3 regions of the Brevibacillus sp. TJ4 genome follow, and region 3 is predicted to be linked to each of the others. Evidence: riboswitches for the same ligand, from Rfam matches in the RefSeq annotation. Region 3 holds a riboswitch; each other region holds the start of a gene.
What was found. A riboswitch is a leader RNA that binds a small molecule or an ion and turns the genes downstream of it on or off. The one in region 3 is predicted to bind cyclic di-AMP.
Positions count from the first base shown of each region.

Region 1 (6,450 bases), 1.6 Mb from region 3:
AGAAAAATCATAATGATCAACAGCATCGAGATCGCAGGAATCGTCTGAATCGTATTGATGACGTTTTGGATGGCAACAGCAAGCGTCTGGTTGCGGGTCATCAGGATCGCCAGCGGAACCCCCACTGCGATCGCGATCACGATTGCGCTGGCGCTCATAATCAGATGCTCCCCGGTGAGCGAGGCGATCTGATCCCAATATCTCACCATGTACTGAATCGTTCCCATCAGGGTCTCCATCGCATCTACCTCCCCTCCGTAAATTTGCTTGCTTTATTCACTCAACAGCCCTTGTTCGAGCAGAAACTCTCTGGCGATTTCAGCCGGATCAAGCTGTTCAATATCCCCTTTGTAATTGAGCTCCGTCATTTTTTCCGTATCGATTTTGCCGCTCAGCATGTCGATTACTTCAGCCAGCTCCGGATGCTTCTCCAGCGTATCGTTGCGGGCTACCGGAGACGCTCCGTACGGCGGGAAAAAGTGCTTGTCGTCTTCCAGTGTGACGAGACCGAATTCCTGCAAGCGGGCGTCGGTCGAATACGCCAGGACGACGTCGACTTCGCCATTCGCTACCGCTTTGTACACCAGTCCGATGTCCATCGGAGTCGTTTTTCCAAATTTGATGCCATACGCTTCCTGGAATGCAGCATATCCGTCATTCGGGCGCTCCAGCCAGGCTGTGTCCGTACCCAGATTCATCTCGCCAGCGACCGCTGCCAGATCGGAGACGGTTTTGAGATTGTATTGTTCGGCAATCTCTTTTCTGACGGTGAAAATATACGTGTTGTCAAACCCGTAAGACGGGAACCACATCTGGTCAAACTTTTCTGCCACGCCGTTTTTCACCAGTTCAAACGCTTCTTGCGGGTCTTTGCTGAACTCCTCCAGTCCCAGGCTGCTCGTCAAGTCCGTACCGACGTAGCGGGCCGAGGCAATCTGGATGTCGTCGTTCTCCATCGCTTGCAGTACGATCGGCGTACTTCCCAATCCACCGACAAGCTGGGTTTTGATATCAGTCTTGTCTTCGATCAATTGCTGCAAAATATGGGCGAGGATCGTCCCCTCCGAAGTCGGCTGATGGCCGATCTTTACCACGTCACTCGATCCGCATCCAGCCAATAACGCCAGGCTGAACATGGATACAAACATCATCTTTATCCAGTTTTTCTTCATCTCTGTAGTCCCCCTCATTTTCAATCGGCGCGCTTTGCCCGCAGTCCTTTCGGCGTGCAGACACCTTGTATCTTTCTCGTAATGAAATCAGCGATCATCGCCAGCATTGCGGTTGCGAGCGCACCGGTAATCAACATGTTGTTGTTCGCAACCCCAAGTCCGGTGAAGACGAAGTAGCCGAGCCCACCGCCGCCGATGACGGCCGCCAGTGTAGCCCAACTGATCGTGTAGATCGTCGCCGTGCGAAACCCGCCCATGATGATCGAGATCGCCATCGGCAGTTCGACTTTCCACAAAATCTGCAAGCTGGTCATGCCCATCCCGCGCGCTGCCTCGACCAGCGCAGGATCGACCTCTTTAATCCCCGTATACGCGTTCCGGACCATCGGCAGCAACGAATAGAGAAAGAGAGCGAAGATGGCCGGGACCGCTCCGATCCCCAGCAGCGGAATCATAAAGCCAAGCAAGGCAAGGCTGGGAATCGTCTGTAAAATGTTGACAAATCCCATTACGTAACGGTTGATCGTTTTCGTCCGGGTCAGGATGATCCCGAGCGGAACAGCGATCAAAAAACCGCCCATGACAGCCAGAAAAGAAATATAGCTGTGCTCCCAGACCAGGGTCAGGATTTGTTCACGTCGCTCCACCAAAAATTGCATAAAGTCATTCATGTCATCACCCCGCTGTTAGGATATACCCAAGCGCGGTAGCTGCACCGTCTTTTTCGCGGCAGTTGCGGCGGCACCGCGCTCCTGGGCTGTGCGCAGACGCTTGGAGCCGATAAAGCTGGCCACAAACTCGTTAGCTGGCCGCTGCAGTATTTTTTCCGGCGTGTCAAGCTGGACGACCTGCCCGTCTTTCAACAGACAAATGCGGTCGGCGATCTTGATCGCTTCATCCATATCGTGCGTCACAAAAACAATCGTCTTGTTGATCGTCTTTTGCAGATGGACGAAGTCATCCTGGAGCTGCTCCCGGCTGATCGGGTCCAGAGCGCTAAACGGTTCATCCATCAAGATAATCGGCGGATCGGCGGCCATCGCCCGAATCACGCCTACACGCTGTTGTTGACCCCCGCTCAGCTCGGCAGGATAGCGGTGCTTGAACACCTTGGGATCGAGTCCCACCATATCCAGCAATTCATCGACTCGCTGTTCGTATTTGGCAGCGTCCATTTTTTTCAATTTTGGGACTAGTGCGACGTTTTGACCGATAGTCATATGCGGAAACAAGGCGATTTGCTGAATCACATATCCGATATTTCGCCTCAGCTCAACAGGGTTTGCCAAAGCGATGTCTTCCCCGTTGATCTCGATCTTGCCCGAAGACGGCTCGATCAGGCGGTTGATCATCTTCATCGTCGTCGTCTTTCCGCAGCCACTCGGGCCAATCAGGACGAACAGCTCTCCTGCCTTGATCTGCAAATCCAACCCCTTGATGATCGACACATCCCCGATGCTCTTCTTGACTTGGTGAAAGGTAATCATCTTCATCGCTCCTTTTTTGATTTTTTCCAAACAAAAAGACGAAGCATGCTCTTGGTCAGGGCCCTTCCCGACTAAAGCAGTGCTTCGTCTTCACTTTCCAAATTATGGAAAACGAACGCTTGAATGACTCCCAGCAGATAGCCCAAAGAGAGCTGTTGCTGCTACGCAAAACAAGCGGATGATGAAACGTAATATGCAGATCCTGCTTTAGCCGACGAGGTTAGCTGACGGGTAGGATGGCAGTTTGCACCCCTTCTGTTTACACAGAATTAACCCCAAAAATGGTTCCCCCGCTTCCGTCTGTGACGGAACTAGGCCCGATATGAAGTTTGATGGTCCCTCTTCCTTCATCTCCTCTGCCTCATGTACGAGTCTGTACGTAATAAGTTACCATAATATCGGATACCCCTCAATTCTGAAAATTCATCATATACGTGAGCTAACCTGCCTCAGAGCGAGTTAACCGGAATCAAGGGACACCTTTCAAACGTATCCTCCCATTTCCTTGCATATTCACGCTAAGCGGTCCCGAAGTGCCTATCTCAGCCGCGCCGCTACAGCTATTGCAGGATGTGCAGCAAAAACGTCAACGTCCCGACAGACATCACAGTCGTCACCAGCACGCTGCTGGAGACAAATTGCGGCCTGGCGTTGAACTGGATCGCGTACATCGCCGTCGTCGCCGCAGATGGCATCGCCGCCAAAATGATCAGTACATTCTGCAAAAGCGGGTCGATCGGAAACATGAGACAGATCAAATAGGCGAGCACTGGGGAAGCGACAAGCCGAATCACGCTGGCGACACTTAGCTCCCGCCAGTTCAGCTCTTTGGCTGACACGTTGGCCAACTGCATCCCGAGAATCAGCATGACTACAGGAATCCCCGCCTGCGCCACGAGGTCAATCGCCTGGTAGTAGCTGTCCGGAATGACGATGTGCGCCTGCTGGAGCAAAATCGCAACGATAAACGCGTGGTTGGACGGCTGCTTCAGCACGTTGCGGACGGCATCCTTCACCCCGCCCTTGCCGCGGGAAGCAAAATAGACGCCGAACACACCCATGATAATCCCGTGGAACACCATAATTTGCACCGCGTAGTCAAACCCCGCCTCCCCGTAGGCGAACAAAATGATCGGGGTTCCGTAGTTCCCGCTGTTCATAAACGCTGTAGAGAGCATCATGGCACTCTCCTGCTGCCTATCGTACTTGAAGCACTTCGCCGTCAGGTAGGTGATCCCGATCAGCCCCAACGTCAAGAGCATCGAGATGACGATAATGTAAAAAAGCTGCATGTCCAGCGGCGTCTTGTAAAAGGTGCGAAACACCAGCGCCGTCGACAGGACGTAGATGGCAAGCGTGGAAATCGGCTTGAGATCGAGTTTGTAAATCCGCTGCAAAACGTAGCCAGAAAAAAATATCAGCAGTACCGGCATGATGACTTCCAAAAAAATCATGTCTCTCCCTCTTCCGCATTCGTTCATTCATACGCTCCCAGTATACCAGAGAGCGAACAGAAAAAAGCCGATTCCCGCATCTTTTCATCGGGCAACCGGCTTCGTTTTACTCGTTATGCGCATGTCATTTTCACCACAGCCAGCTCCTCCGGACGCCGTCATTCCTGCTTCACCCGGACCACGAGCAGCATCAAGAAGGAAATACAGACAATCGAAATCACCCACAGCCAGGCCATGTGCATGTTCCCGGAATCCATGGCGACGTAAATGGCGGTCGGGATGGTTTGCGTCTGTCCGGGAATATTGCCGGCAAACATCAAGGTAGCGCCAAACTCCCCCAGCGCCCTGGCAAAGCTCAATACGCATCCGGTGAGCAGGGCGCGTGACGCCAATGGAATCGAGATGAACAAAAACACTTTCCATTCCCCCGCTCCATCGACTCTCGCCGCTTCCTCAATATCCGGGTTTACTCCGAGAAAGCCGGATTTGGCGGATTGGTACATCAGCGGAAACGCCACTACCACCGCAGCCACGACAGCCGCCCACCAGGTAAAGATGATCGGCCGCGAAAACAATCACTCGATTGCTTGTCCAGCGAAGCTGTTGCGGCCAAAACAGACGATCAGGAAAAACCCGACGACCGTTGGGGGCAGCACCATCGGCAGCATGAGTATCGTCTCCACCACGGCTTTTCCGGCAAAATGCGGTCTGGCCAAAAGCCGCCCCGTCAAGGTTCCCAATAGCACGACGGCAAGTCCCGCCACGACCGCTACCTGTACAGAAAGCCAGATGGGACTAATGAACTCCGACAAAAAGGCATCATTGCGCAGCAGTAAATCCATACTTCTCGAACACCTGGATTGCTGCGTCGCTCTGCAGGTAGTGGTACAAGTCTTTGGCTGCTTCGTAATGAGCCGACTGCTTGATCACTCCGACCGGATAAATCACCGGCGAATGGGTAGCCGGATCGGCGGTGGCGACGATGCTCACCTGTTCGGAGGCAATCGCGTCGGTCTTGTAGACGATTCCCGCGTCCACGTTCCCCGTCTCGACGTAGGACAGCACCTGGCGCACGTCCTTGGCGTACACCATTTTTGCCTCGACATCCTGCCAAATCCCGAGCTTCTCCAGCGATTCCTTGGCATATTTGCCTGCCGGCACCGACTCCGGCATCCCGATCGAGATCTTGTCCACTTCCTCTTTGCCGAGATCGGCAAACCCTGTCACTGCCGTGCTGTCTTTCGGTACAACCAGCACGAGCGCATTGCCCAGCAGGTCTACCCCGTCTTCTTCCGCAATGATCCCGTCTTGCACCAGCTTCGTAAACGTATCCTCTGCTGCCGAAACGTACACGTCAACCGGCGCTCCCTGGGAAATTTGCTGCTGCAGCGCACCGGAGCTGCCAAAGTTGAAGCGCAGTGTAACTTCCGGTCGCTCCTGCTTGTATGTACGCTGAATCTCATCCATGGCATCCTTCAGGCTCGCTGCCGCAGAAACGATCAGCTCGACTTGTTGCCCATTCCCCGATGCGCCGGGCGCTTGTGCCTCGCCCTGCTGATTGGAGCAGGCTGTCAGAGACAAAAGTAGAAAGAAAAAACCAGAGAGAATTGCCAAACGCTTTTTCATACGACTCCCCCACATTCAGAATATAATTAATTATAACTAATTATATCTTATTATAACATTCTCTCATCATCAATGACTTTTCTTCTCTGCCTTGAGGATCTGCTGCCCGTTCATCTGTGCCGGGCTGATTCGCGGGCATAAGCACGTGATCCGCGTGTGCTGTCACGACTGGCGAAAAGCGAACCAGACAGCCGCTTCGCTGTTGATCTCGCCAGAAATCTTTGCAGCCATTCCGGATTCGTATTGTCGTTTTTCCCCATGTGTTGTACCTTTAATTCAGCCATTGTTCTTCGTCATTTGCCACAACGATACCAGGCACCCGTTTTTATCATTACCTATATCCCGTTATAACAAGATAAAACAGGAAGTGATGATATGACTTCGAATTCCTCCTATACCATAGAAGAGGTTGCCCAACTGCTGAAAATATCAAAACTGACCGTCTACGACCTGATCAAAAAAGAGGAGCTTTCCGCATACCGCGTAGGCAGGCAGATGCGGGTGGACCACGCCGATCTGGAGAGGTACAAAGCGCGCAACCGGACGGGGAGTGCCGCTGGGGATCAGCCTGCTGGCAGAGAACTGCTGCTGCGGGAACCTGCCAAGCCTGCCAAGCAGAACAAACAGCAGGCGATCATCAGTGGACAGGACATCGTGCTGGACATGCTGAGCAAGTACATCGAGACGCACACCTCGATAACGCCGCTGCGC
Region 1 covers NZ_CP185865.1:837,847-844,296, reverse strand. The annotation lists gene ACAF76_RS03915 (ABC transporter permease) at 1-239, opposite strand, end outside; gene ACAF76_RS03910 (osmoprotectant ABC transporter substrate-binding protein) at 273-1,157, opposite strand; gene ACAF76_RS03905 (ABC transporter permease) at 1,193-1,843, opposite strand; partial or broken gene ACAF76_RS03900 (ABC transporter ATP-binding protein) at 1,901-2,659, opposite strand; cyclic di-AMP (ydaO/yuaA leader) riboswitch at 2,854-2,987, opposite strand; gene ACAF76_RS03895 (AEC family transporter) at 3,220-4,113, opposite strand; partial or broken gene modB (molybdate ABC transporter permease subunit) at 4,272-4,955, opposite strand; gene modA (molybdate ABC transporter substrate-binding protein) at 4,933-5,739, opposite strand; gene ACAF76_RS03880 (substrate-binding domain-containing protein) at 6,115-6,450, shown strand, end outside.
Region 1: it holds a riboswitch for cyclic di-AMP, as region 3 does, so the genes downstream of both, ACAF76_RS03900 (ABC transporter ATP-binding protein) here and ACAF76_RS17465 (C40 family peptidase) in region 3, are expected to answer to the same signal.

Region 2 (6,450 bases), 1.5 Mb from region 3:
ATACGGCCATGGAGACGCCATTATCGCAAACGAGTTGAACCGATTGGGGGTTCGCGCGTTTGCCGTGGCAAGCCTGTCGGAAGGAATTCGATTGCGTCGCCAGGGGATAAAAGGAGACATCCTCGTCCTCGGCTATACGCATCCCGACGAGATTTTTCGCCTGATCCGGCATCGGCTGATCCAGACCGTACTCGATGCCGACTACGCCCATGCGATCAGCGGTTTGGGCAAAACGATTCGCGTGCATGTGAAAATCGACACGGGAATGCGGCGACTCGGGGAACCGTACGACAACCTTTCCGCCATCCGCGCCATCTACTCCTCCCCGAACCTGTCGGTAGAGGGCATCTACACCCATCTGGCGGTGTCGGACAGCCTTCAGGCTGACGATCGCGCATATACAGACGAACAAATCAGGCGTTTTCAGTGGAGCGTGGAGCAAATCAAGCGCATGGGCTTCGAGCCGGGGAAGGTTCATGTTCACAGCAGCTACGGCGTGCTGAACGATTCAGAAGGCAGTTTTGATTTCGCGCGCATGGGCATCGCCTTGTACGGCTTGCTCAGCAGACCGGATGAGCAGACAAGGCGCTCCGTCGACCTTCGCCCCGTCCTCTCGTTGAAAGCCAGAGTCGCCGCCGTAAAAGAGCTTGCCCCAGGTGATTCGCTTGGATATGGACGGGCGTTTACGGCGACGCGTCCGACACGCATTGCAGTGCTGGCAATCGGCTATGCAGACGGAATTCCCCGCAGCTTGTCAGGCTCGCAGGCAGCCGTGCTGATCCACGGCAAGCGCGCCCCGGTCATCGGTATGATCTGCATGGATCAGATGATGGTCGATGTGACGGAGATTCCGGAGACGCGGGCTGGAGATGTCAGCACGATCATCGGGCAGGACGGCACGGAAGTCATTTCCGCGGAACAAATGGCTGCAGCCGCCGGGACGATCGCCAATGAATGGCTCAGCCGTCTGGGAACACGCCTGGAACGAGTGGCAGTCCGATCGAAGCAATAGGCTGGAAACTTTCTTCGTTAATATAGAAAGGAGCGGCTCCTTTTGTGCAGCCGCTCCTTTTACCTATTTCCCAACCGATCAATACGGGTCTGCCTTGTGTCCTTGTTGCTCCGCCTGCTTCACGGCTTTGCCTGCGTCGGGCTCGCCCATCGGTCCGCTCAATCGGCTGGTGCCGCCTCTCGTTCCTGCCTTCTCGACCCCTTCTCTCACACGACGCCCGTAATCCTCATCTGCCTTGGTGAAGTATTCAACCATTTTGTCTACGATCCGCTTGTCGCACTGGCTGAGAGCCGCTACCAGGTTGCTGATCAGATCTTCTCTCTCCCAGTCCTCCATCATCCGATAGCGCTCGCCAGGCTGTTTGAAATCGTTGGTGCGATCGATTTTTTGCCGCACGACTTTGCCCTCGACGTACGGTTCGTAATCCTTCGCCTGCTGGTTCGCTTCATCCAGGCCGCCCAATGTCGACGGCTCGTAGTTGATATGCCGTTGCTTGCGGTCTACCTTGTAGAGCATTTGTCCGCCTTCCAGATTGGTTGCCACATGTTTTTTCGGCGCATTGACGGGAAGCTGTAGGTAGTTGGCGCCTACGCGGTAACGCTGTGTGTCGGAGTAGGAAAACGTCCTGCCCTGCAAGAGCTTGTCGTCGGAGAAATCGAGTCCGTCGACGAGTACCCCTGTACCGAATGCAGCCTGTTCGACTTCTGCGAAATAGTTTTCCGGGTTTTTGTTCAGGACCATTTTCCCGATCGGCAAAAACGGGAACTGATCCACTGGCCAGATCTTCGTCGGGTCGAGCGGATCAAAATCAAGCTCGGGATGATCGTCGTCACTCATAATCTGGACGCACATCTCCCACTCCGGATACTCGCCCCGTTCAATCGCTTCGTACAAATCTTGCGTGGCATGATTGAAGTTTTTCGCCTGAATTTCATCCGCTTCTGCTTGCGTCAAGTTTTTGATTCCTTGCAAGGGCTCGAAGTGGTATTTGACCAGGACCGCCTCTCCCTTGTCGTTGACCCATTTGTACGTATTTACGCCCGATCCTTGCATCTGCCGGTAGTTGGCAGGGATGCCCCACGGAGAGAAGAGATACGTAATCATATTGGTCGCTTCCGGCGTGTTGCTGATAAAGTCAAAAATTCGCTCCACGCTTTGGATGTTGGTGACCGGGTCCGGTTTGAAGGCGTGCACCAGATCGGGAAATTTCATTGCATCGCGGATAAAAAAGACTTTCAGATTGTTTCCGACGAGGTCCCAGTTTCCATCTTCCGTATAAAACTTGACAGCAAAGCCGCGTGGGTCGCGCAGTGTTTCCGGGGAGTGGATCCCGTGAATAACCGTTGAAAAACGTACGAATACAGGGGTTCTTTTGCCTGCTTCCTGGAACAGCTTGGCCCGCGTATATTTGGAGATCGGCTCATCCCCTGCTTTTCCGTACGCTTCGAAATAGCCGTGGGCTCCCGCGCCTCTGGCATGTACGACGCGTTCTGGAATTCTTTCACGGTCAAAGTGTGTGATTTTTTCGAGAAAATCGTAGTTTTCCAATACCGTCGGACCACGATTGCCCACCGTTCGCAAATTCTGGTTATCGGTAATCGGGTGCCCCTGTCGGTTGGTCAGGGTGTTTTTGTCTTCCACAGTGCCGTTCTTGTTGTCGTCCATTTCTCTTCCCTTCCCTTTCGTAGTAAAAAATGCTGTCGTGTGAATGTTTTCCATAAGAGGGGGGCTTTATGCAAGTCTAGCAGGAATTGCGTCTAAGCCTTGTCCAACAAGAAAAAACGTACAAATGAGGGGTTTGTTCAAGAAATGGTTGCTCGTCCTCCACCGTTAGCCGTTACAAAAAAATGGAAATATCAATAAAGTAGTATTGTCCCGCCAGATAGAAAAGAAAGGAGTGAAGCATATGACAGACCGCGAAAATAATAGTCTTGAAAGAGGGACACGACGCGTGCGTTCTCGCCGTGAAGAAAATGCTACTGTGCGAAGCAGTGGTCTCTTGCAAAACAACCAGGCTGTGACGATCGATGCCCACATCGACGTCGTCAACCAAAACCTCGAGGAAGTAGTCATCCGCATGCAGGTTCTGGACTGGGGCAACACGGTTACGCAGACCAATCCGGTATCTACTCTCGTCGATGTCACTCAAGTCGTCCCTGGCAATACGCGCGTCACGTTCAACGCAGCAGTCCCCTCTGCAAACCACTATGAAATCCGACTCACTGTAGAAGATCCCGGCAGCGAAAACGTACAAATTACGACCTACGGACGTACCGCCCTCGGCGGTGGCGTTCTGAATGGCTACACTGTCTTGAACAGCCAATTCTCGCCTCTGGATATCGACATCTGCTTGTAACCGGTGCGGACATGTAATTGATAAAGAGAGAGTATGCTCACCCCCCATACTCTCTCTTTTCTTTGCCTTCTTCCTGATAGTTTTACATAGGCTGCCAATAATTACAGGTAGTTTTCCCATGCGATCGTCTGTTATTCTTGTACATGCCAAACAAACCAGCCGAAACTTTCCGGGAACGGAGAGTGCGGGGGATTTTTTTTTTGCGAAGGACTTGCTTCGCATGGGGTGAATCGCCATTGGCGTAGGGGTGTTTCCTCAACCCGAATCCGACAACTAACCTCGTAGGCAAAAAAAAGGAGACGATAACAGTATGAACATGAAACGCATTCGCAATATAAGCATCGCGATGGTCATGGGCTTGGGATTGGGATTGACCAGCTTGACTGGCACTGCATCGGCAGCATCCTGGTGCCCGCCACAGGCAAAGAACATGACAGCAGGAGCTCCATTTGCTTCCCTGAAACAATATAGCAATTTCAAACAGTGGATTCCGTACACGATGAACGGAAACTACTTCCCTCAATATGGCGGGCAAATGAACCAGTACGTTCCGGTTCAGCCAAAACCGGCAGCACCGCCGCAGCAACAACAAGTTGTTCCAGCTCCGGCACCAGCTCAAACCCAGCCGGCACCAGCACAGACACAACCGGCTACTGGACAACAAGGGGATGCAGCCTCCTTCACCAAGCAAGTCGCTGACCTGGTAAACCAGGAACGTGCAAAAGCAGGTCTGGCTCCGCTGCAAATGGATGAAGCGCTGAATAAAGTGGCGACTGCCAAGGCAAATGACATGGCGCAAAACAACTACTTCAGCCACACCAGCCCGACGTACGGCTCTCCATTTGACATGATGAAACAATTTGGCATCTCCTACCAAACAGCAGGAGAAAACATTGCCATGGGGCAACGCAGCCCGGAAGAAGTTATGACACAATGGATGAATAGCCCGGGTCACCGCCAGAACATTTTGAATGGTTCCTTCACCAAAATCGGCGTTGGCTATGTAAATGGCTACTGGGTCCAAACATTTGCTGGATAAGAACGGGACAAAAACCATGCTTCCATCAGGAGCATGGTTTTTTTACATACCGCACCGAGGAACGAATACTACCTGTGCCCGATTCGAGAAAAATCCTTCGCCGCCGGATGACAAATGCGTATAGATACGCTATCTTTAACGTGTAAGAATGATTGTGTACAGGATTACGCGACTGTAAACATTTGATTTCTGATAATGAAGTCGCTCATTCACTTTCACAAACCCATTTGTCTGATGGAAAACAAAAGAGGGAGGCTATCATGCATTCACTGGCTTCACAACTGAACCAAACAATTCAGCGGGAAAATCCGCACGTGTTCCACATGCTGTCGCATATCGGCAGACTTATCTACTTCCCCAAAGAAGGCATTCTCAGCCAATCCGCTGAAGCAAAGGCAAAAGCCAAAAAATACAACGCAACGATCGGCATCGCGTTGGAAGACGGACAGCCGATGCACCTGAAGGTCATCCAGGATACGCTTTCTGCCTATAATCCGAAAGATTTGTACGAGTACGCGCCGCCAGCCGGAAAACCTGAGCTGCGAAGCGCATGGCGCAAAAAAATGATCGAGGAACAGCCAGGTCTCGCTTCCAAATCCTTCGGCAACCCGATTGTCACCAATGCTTTGACCCACGGGTTGAGCGTAGTTGCTGATCTGTTCGCCGATCAAGGGGACAGTGTTATCGTCCCCGACAAAAACTGGGAAAACTACGAGCTGACCTTCTCGGTTCGCCGTGGTGCAGAAATGGTCTACTATCCGCTTTACAACGAAAAAATGACGTTCAACGCAGCCGGGCTGAAAGAGGCCATTTTGGCGCAACAGGGCAAAGGAAAAGCGATCGTCGTGCTCAACTTCCCCAACAACCCGACCGGCTACACGCCTGGAGCAGAGGAAGGAAAAGAGATCGTAGAAGCTCTCCTCGCAGGTGCGGAAGCTGGCATCAATATTGTCGTAGTGACGGATGACGCCTATTTTGGTCTGTTCTTTGAAGATTCACTGAAAGAATCCCTGTTCGCCAACTTGAGCGAGCTGCACCCCCGTATTCTGCCGATCAAGGTCGACGGCGCTACCAAGGAAGAGTACGTCTGGGGCTTCCGTGTCGGCTTCATCACGTACGGCGGCGGCTCTGCCGATTTGCTTGGCGCACTGGAACAAAAAACACTGGGGATCATCCGCTCGACAATTTCCAGCGGACCGCATCCATCGCAAACCTTCGTCCTGCATGCTCTTACTTCTGACGAGTTTGCCCAGCAAAAAGCAGAAAAGTTCGAGATTATGAAACGACGCGCCAACCGCGTGAAGGCGATTCTGGACAGCGGAAAGTACGATGACGCCTGGAGCTACTATCCGTTCAACTCCGGTTACTTTATGTGCCTGAAGCTGAAAACCGTCGATGCCGACACCTTGCGCTCACATCTTTTGGAAAAGTATGGCGTCGGTACAATCGCACTGGGCGACACCGATCTGCGCATCGCTTTCTCCTGCATCGAGGAATCCGATATTGATGAGCTGTTCTCCTTGATCTACAGCGGCGTAAAGGATCTGGAACAGGCGAAATAAACGACAGCAAAACAATCCGGGGCTATCCAAACGTCTTCTGACGCAGGATAGCCCCGGTTTCATTTACATCGCTTCTTTTCGTACATTGTCGGCAACAGGAATCGCTCTCTTCTGCTTCTTCGGCGCCGACCCCACCAGCAGATAGCCAAACGGTATTTTGCTAATGCCATACGAGACGCCAAAGGAAATGAGAGAACACAGTACAAAGGCAACAAAGCTGCCCATGATTCCCGTGTGGAACAGCTCCACGGAACGCAAGCCCTTCATCACGTACGTCAGCACCAGCGCATGGACGAGATACGCCCCGAACGAATGTTTGCCGAATTCCGTCAGCCATGCTGTCAAGCGGTTCGGTCTTGCGGAAAGCAATAGAGCCACGAGATAGACGAGCAAAAGCTGAAAAACCGTATACACAAACATCGAAGGCTTGAGAGACGTAGCGACATTGAGATTGATCAGCCCATCGCCCGAATCCCGGAAC
Region 2 covers NZ_CP185865.1:2,068,524-2,074,973, reverse strand. The annotation lists gene vanT (serine racemase VanT catalytic subunit) at 1-1,012, shown strand, start outside; gene ACAF76_RS10140 (catalase) at 1,091-2,677, opposite strand; gene ACAF76_RS10135 (hypothetical protein) at 2,964-3,368, shown strand; cyclic di-AMP (ydaO/yuaA leader) riboswitch at 3,516-3,671, shown strand; gene ACAF76_RS10130 (CAP domain-containing protein) at 3,685-4,407, shown strand; gene ACAF76_RS10125 (aminotransferase class I/II-fold pyridoxal phosphate-dependent enzyme) at 4,668-5,969, shown strand; gene ACAF76_RS10120 (acyltransferase) at 6,033-6,450, opposite strand, start outside.
Region 2: it holds a riboswitch for cyclic di-AMP, as region 3 does, so the genes downstream of both, ACAF76_RS10130 (CAP domain-containing protein) here and ACAF76_RS17465 (C40 family peptidase) in region 3, are expected to answer to the same signal.

Region 3 (6,450 bases):
GCTTCGGTTCCGCCATCGGCTCTGCCTGCCGCACTGGCTCTTCTGCCTCGGCGCGCCAGACTTCGTGTATAGCATCGACATCTGCTTCTGCCTGCCGCTCCGGCGGGACGTCCTGCTTCTCCCGGTTTCGCGCCCGGAGCAAGCGAAAGCCCAGATAGATCAGCAAGATCGGTATCGCATAGTCGAACAAATCAAACAATCCGACGGAAAACCATATTTCGAGGGCAATCCCGATTCCGAGTACCAGCAAGACGCCCCCGCGGATTCGTTTGTTCTCGCTCCACAGGCGGGCCCCGAAATAGACGAGCACCATCGGCCACAAATCAAACAGGCTGAACGAAATCAGACCCAAGCTATCCAGTAAAAGCCCAATGCCAGTCAAAATGATCACGACACCGGCTATCATTTTGTGCAAGCGGGACAGTTTCACAAAAGTCTCCTCTCTTACGCCCCATGTTGACCTATCACGTATGCTTGTTTCGACAAATATAAATGAATGCAGGAGGAATATTAAGCAGCGTGAAGTCAATCTGTACAGGCGCAAAACGAGCCTTCAGCTCGGCATGAAGTTGCAATGAATATTGAAACGTGATGAAAAGCCCGCCCGGTGCAAGTACAGACTGGATTTCATCGAGTATCTTCGTGCGCAGATCTTGCGGAAAATTGGCAAACGGAAGACCTGACACGATCACATCGACTTTCTCAAAACCCAATTCCTCTACGTATTCACCAAGCCTCGTCGCCTCTTCCCGAATCGGCAAATTTGGAAAGCGCGATTGCAGCAGGGCTCGAAACTGCGGGTCTCGCTCCACGAGTACATACCCGGTACCTGGGCGTAACTGATCGTAAATTTCCTGTGTAAACGGACCTGTACCTGGTCCCAGTTCAAAAATGACGTCTGTCTCATTCCATTGAATATGACTCATAATTTTTTTGCACAAAAAGCGTGAGCTGGGGATTACGCTGCCTACCTGTCCCGGTTCAGCGATAAACCGACGAAAAAAGGCTAAAAAATCTGCCAAGAATCTGTACCTCCTAGTGGGAAAAGCAGCCTGAGCTAACAGGCTGCCTACTTGCCACAATCTATTCACTGCACGTCTCCGCCGTTCCTCCAGGCTTACACCTGCTCAGAGCTGACGGTCTCCGATTTTTTTTGTTTCATTTCTTCCTTGATTCTTGCCAATTCATCATCCAGCTCGTCTTTTTCCAACGCCGTGAAGGCTGAGTCCAGACCGATGCTGCTGCTGCGCCATTGACCGCTGATTTGTGCTTCCGTTTCCATCCGGATCACTTTTTCTTCCATGCGGGCAAAACCGCGTCCTGCTGTATGTTTCCCCATGCCTACGACTGCGTCATTGACGCGCTTTTGGGTGCGAGCCACTTGCGCTCGGGCCATCAGCGTGTACTTTTTGGCACGCATTTTATAGAACTCTTCCTTCAGCTCCGCCAACTTCTCGCGCATTTGACCGGCTGCCTCGGAAGCAGTATGGTACAGTTGCTCGTATTCCTCTACTCTGGCTTCATAGAGCTTCTTGTCAGCCAATGCTCTGCGCGCCAATTCCTCTTCGCCTTCTACGAGGGCGAGCTTCACCTGGCGATCGCGTTTTTCCACTTGTGCCTTGGCTTCCTCCAATTGCTGGCGGAATTTCTTCTCCTGTGCCACCTGGCGGGCGACAGCTACCTCGGCCTGACCGATTTCCACTTCCATGTCACGCATGTACTGATTCAGCATTACAACCGGATCTTCCATAGAGTCCAGCACGTCATTTACCGAAGCTACTGTCAAGTCACGCAATCTTTTAAAAATACTCATCTCATTTTCCTCCTCATCATATCACATCGGATTCTCGATTCAAAAGACTCTTGCTTAAACCTGTTGCTACTGTTTGTTTCGGGTCAGTCGTTCTTCCCACTGATCGAGTGATTCGGATTCCCGCAATACGCGCTTGGCCCATTGCCGCTCCCATTCAGATGGAGCCTGTTCGGAGTCGTCCTGAGAACGAATCAGCTTGTAACCGATGTAGATGACACCGATCGCCAGCAAGCTGGTAAAGAACAGATTCAGCTTTCCGATCAGCATCAGGAATCCAAAGAGAAAGATCAGCACTCCCCATATGCGGGAGCCGGTGCTTCGCATCATTTTGCGGATCCCGTACACCATGATCACAGCCGCGATCAACAGGCCGATGATGCGCCCTCCGTCGATCCCGATCAGGTCCAGCAATATCAAACCGCCGACCATCAAAAGGACTAGCCCGAGCAGTATCTTTCCAGACCGCTCTCCCATCTTATCCTTCCTCCTAACGACATCTGCTGGTGCATTTGCCAGGTTATCAACCTCATGGCCTTATTGTAGCCTTGTCTCCCTGTCTCCCATAACGGGCGGGCGATTGGTTTTTTTCTCCGTCCCTGGACGGATCGCCCTTCCAGCCTTGATCGGACAAGCTCCTTTACGCTCAGATATGTGCAGTCCACTACGCTTGTCAAAAAAATAGGTTACACATTTCGACGGAATATTGTGACGAAAATGTGAACGAAACGATAAAAAAGAAGGAAATGCCTCTTATGCATGGAATACGTAGGGCTATGTGTAAAAAAATATCGAAAATGCCGAATTCCATTTCTTCTATATGGAAGCGGGGGAACCATGTTTTTGGGGTGAATGGCTGTGGAAACCGCACAGTCTAGGGAAACCTTTCTACCGAACCCTTCAGCTAACCTCGTAGGCCGATGAGAGGAGCAGTATTCTTGCGTAAGGTTCTCGTTTCATTCGTCATTGCCGGAATGCTTATTGGGGGAGCTGGCACAGCGCATGCAGCTGAGCAGACAGCACTGATGCAAGTAGTCGATGAGCTGTATGGCGTCCCTTACAAGAGTGCTGGCAAGACTACAAAAGGGTTTGACTGCTCTGGATTTACACATTACGTCTTTGAGAAGCTCGGTGTAGAGCTGCCGCAAAATTCGGCATCCCAGTATCAAGTGGGGACGCCCGTCGAAAAAAAGGATTTGCAGCCGGGTGATCTGGTATTTTTCAATACCAACGGCCGCAGCATCTCTCATGTGGGCATCTACATCGGGGAAGGAATGTTTGTACACTCTGAATCAGGCCGTGGCGTCGTCAACACCAAGTTGAACGATCCGTACTACTGGAGCAAGCGTTACGTGGGAGCGAAGCGAATCAGCATCCCCGCTCTGGAGGAAAAGCCGGAAGCTGTGGCAGAACCAGCCACTGAACCGGCGGCTGAGTAAGAGTGGAGCCTTGCCGAACGAGGCAAAGGCTTATGGTTGGCTACATAAAAAAAAGCCAGGGACGCATGTCTCTGGCTTTTTCTGACTTTATTTAGTACCTGGTGTCAAGACGTGGCAGTGATCAGCAACCGCTTATCCAGTTGCCACTTTTCCTTGATTCTTCTACCGACGCTTTCCGGGAAAGCATGATATGATAGGAAGAAACAAGCTGACTGGATACGATTTACGATTATAGAAGGCATGGGAGGTTATAGCAGTGCGCGAACATATTTTCATCGTGGATGATAACCGTGAGATCATCGAGCTGCTGGAAGATATTCTGGAAAACGAAGGATTCCAGGTATCCTCCGCAGAGGATGGCGCAGACGCTCTCGTGCAACTAAAACAAGGCAGCACGCCAAACCTGATACTGCTCGACATTATGATGCCGAATATGAGCGGGTACGAATTGTGCTCGCAGATTCGCCGCGAATGGGATGTGCCGATCTTGTTCTTGAGTGCAAAAGGCAAAGCAGTCGACAAGGTGGTCGGCTTCGAAATCGGAGCAGACGATTACATCACCAAGCCTTTCGACACAGAGGAATTGCTCGCTCGCATCCGCGCCCATCTGCGCCGCTATGAACGCATCCGCAAGCAGTCCGAAGAACAGGTGGAAAGCGACACAAAGACAGCGCCGATCACTGTCCTCCGGTTCAAAGGGCTTGACATCCACAAAGAGACGTATTCGGTCTACGTCGATTCGCAAAAGGTCGAGCTCTCCACGAAAGAATTTCAACTGCTGACGTTTCTTGCCGAGAATGCGGGGATCGTCTTTACGCGGGAACAAATCTACGACCGCGTCTGGGGATACGGGTACGGCTCACTCAACACGGTTACCGTCCACATCAAAAATTTGCGGGAGAAGCTGGAGATGAATCAGCAGTTCATCAAGACACAGTGGGGAACAGGCTATGTGTTTATCGGGGAGAAGGTCTAAATGAGCCTGCGCAACAAACTGTTTCTCTCTTTTATCGGCCTGATTGCCTTGAACTTTTTGCTGTTCCGCTTTGTCTTTGAAGATTTGATTGTGGAGCAGTTGAAGACGGATCGGCACATCCAGTACCAAAATGAGAAAAAAGCCGCGGAAAAGGTGCAGATGATCCAGATGCTGCGTTCGCTCAACTACAAGGACCCGGAAGAGCTGAAGGAATTGGAGGAAGCCCTGCCGGAAGACCTGATGTATCGGATGATCGTAAAGGACGCCAACGGCAATGTGATCTTTTCCAAGACGTCATACAGCTTTGACCTGAAGATCCCGCCGTCCAGCACACCGCTATACATGGATCAGGGGCACGATCTGACTATCGTCGGCGAGTACCACTACCAGCACGACTCCCGCGAGACGATCATCTACTTTTACACCGACGTGTACGACATCATGGCGAGCAAAGGCGTTTCGATGATGATCTGGTTTATCTACGGAACCCATCTCTTGATCGGTCTGGTGCTGGTCTGGCTGTTCGTCCGTTGGATTTTAAAACCCGTCAACGATCTGTCCCGTGTCACACAGGAAATCCGCGATGGCAAACGGCTCGTCTCCTTCTCATACCGCAAGCACGACGAGTTCGGCCAACTGTTCCACTATTTTCGGGCAATGGTCGATGAGCTGCGCATATCGGAGGATCGCCAGTCGGAATTGATTTCCGCAGTCGCACACGATTTCCGTACGCCTCTGACCACGATCAAAGGGTACGCTTCCTACATTTCCTCCGGGCGCGTCACAGACCTGGAACGAATCCAGAAGCAGATGAAAAAGATCGAGCAGAAGACGTCCGATATGGAGCTGCTGCTGGACGAGCTGCAGGATTTTACCCAGAACAACTCGGAAATTTTGCTCAATGTCAGCCGTATCCACGTAAAAAATTTTATGAAGAGCATCATCGAGGACTATCTCGTGCGCATCAAGGAAGCCGGCCTTTCCTTCCACTGGAAGCTGCGCGTGTCCAACGAACTGCACATTGAAGCGGATGAAGGAAAGCTGCGGCGGGTCATGGAAAACCTGATCAACAACGCGATCTACTACAACAAGCCGAACGGCTCGATCCTGATTACCTGCGACCAGCGGGATGGCCATGTGCTGTTCTCCGTGATCGACAAAGGCGAGGGCATCTCCCAGGAGGACCAGGAGCGAATCTTCACCAAGTTTTACCGTGCGGACAAATCGCGCAATCGCAACAACGGCGGAACCGGTCTCGGGCTTTCCATCTGTCAGAGCATTGTTCGCCGCCACGGCGGGGAAATTAGCGTAAACAGCGAGTTGGGCGTGGGCAGCGCATTTTCGTTCACGATTCCGTTTTCCCCCGCATAGTTTATTTACGTTTATTGTTTATTTATCGTTTTTTAATAATTAGTTGATAAAATATTTTTTGTAAACATTTGCTTTCCAGTGATAAATAACCCCCAGTTTGGTATCTGGCACTTGAGCGGCGCAACCGTAAGTGAGTAGATGCCTTTTTTTTTGCCTGTAAACGAAACGATGCCAAGCCTTCGCAGCTTGGCATCTTGCTTATGAGCGTTTCTCCAGCCGCATCGGCAGGCCGTTTTTTGGCCTGAGCGTGACCAGCGGCTCCGGTTCTACGACTTGTCCCGGTTCTTTTAAATGCAGCCGGTAGCGCTGGGCGATCGTCGCCAGGAGCAGCGCCGCTTCCATCAAGGCGAAGTTGTTGCCGATACAGATGCGCGGTCCGCCGCCAAACGGGAAGTAGGCGAACGCCGGGATACGCTTGAGCAAATCCCCGGCGAAGCGCTCGGGCATAAAGCGTTCCGGCTCGTCGTAATAGCGCGGGTCGCGGTGCATCACGTACTGGCTGATCATCAGCGTGTCCCCGGGCTCGTAGACATGTCCGCCGATCTCCACTTGTTCTGCGACCTCGCGATTGATCGTCCATGCTGCCGGGTACAGACGAAGTGTCTCCTGTACGATCTGGTTGGCATATACCAACTTGGGCACATCTTCAGCGGTCGGCAGCCTGCCCTCCAGTACCGCCTCCAACTCCTCATGCAGCTTTTGTTCCACCTCGGGATGGGTAGCCAGCAAATAGAAGATCCACGACATCGTATTCGCCGTCGTCTCGTGGCCTGCGACAAAAATCGTCATCACTTCGTCGCGCACCTGCTCATCGGTCATGCCTTTGCCGTCGTCCTCGTCCCGAGCCATCAGCA
Region 3 covers NZ_CP185865.1:3,565,591-3,572,040, forward strand. The annotation lists gene liaF (cell wall-active antibiotics response protein LiaF) at 1-430, opposite strand, end outside; gene ACAF76_RS17450 (class I SAM-dependent methyltransferase) at 465-1,022, opposite strand; gene ACAF76_RS17455 (PspA/IM30 family protein) at 1,118-1,813, opposite strand; gene ACAF76_RS17460 (LiaF transmembrane domain-containing protein) at 1,880-2,287, opposite strand; cyclic di-AMP (ydaO/yuaA leader) riboswitch at 2,599-2,744, shown strand; gene ACAF76_RS17465 (C40 family peptidase) at 2,749-3,249, shown strand; gene ACAF76_RS17470 (response regulator transcription factor) at 3,506-4,225, shown strand; gene ACAF76_RS17475 (sensor histidine kinase) at 4,226-5,596, shown strand; gene ACAF76_RS17480 (cytochrome P450) at 5,795-6,450, opposite strand, start outside.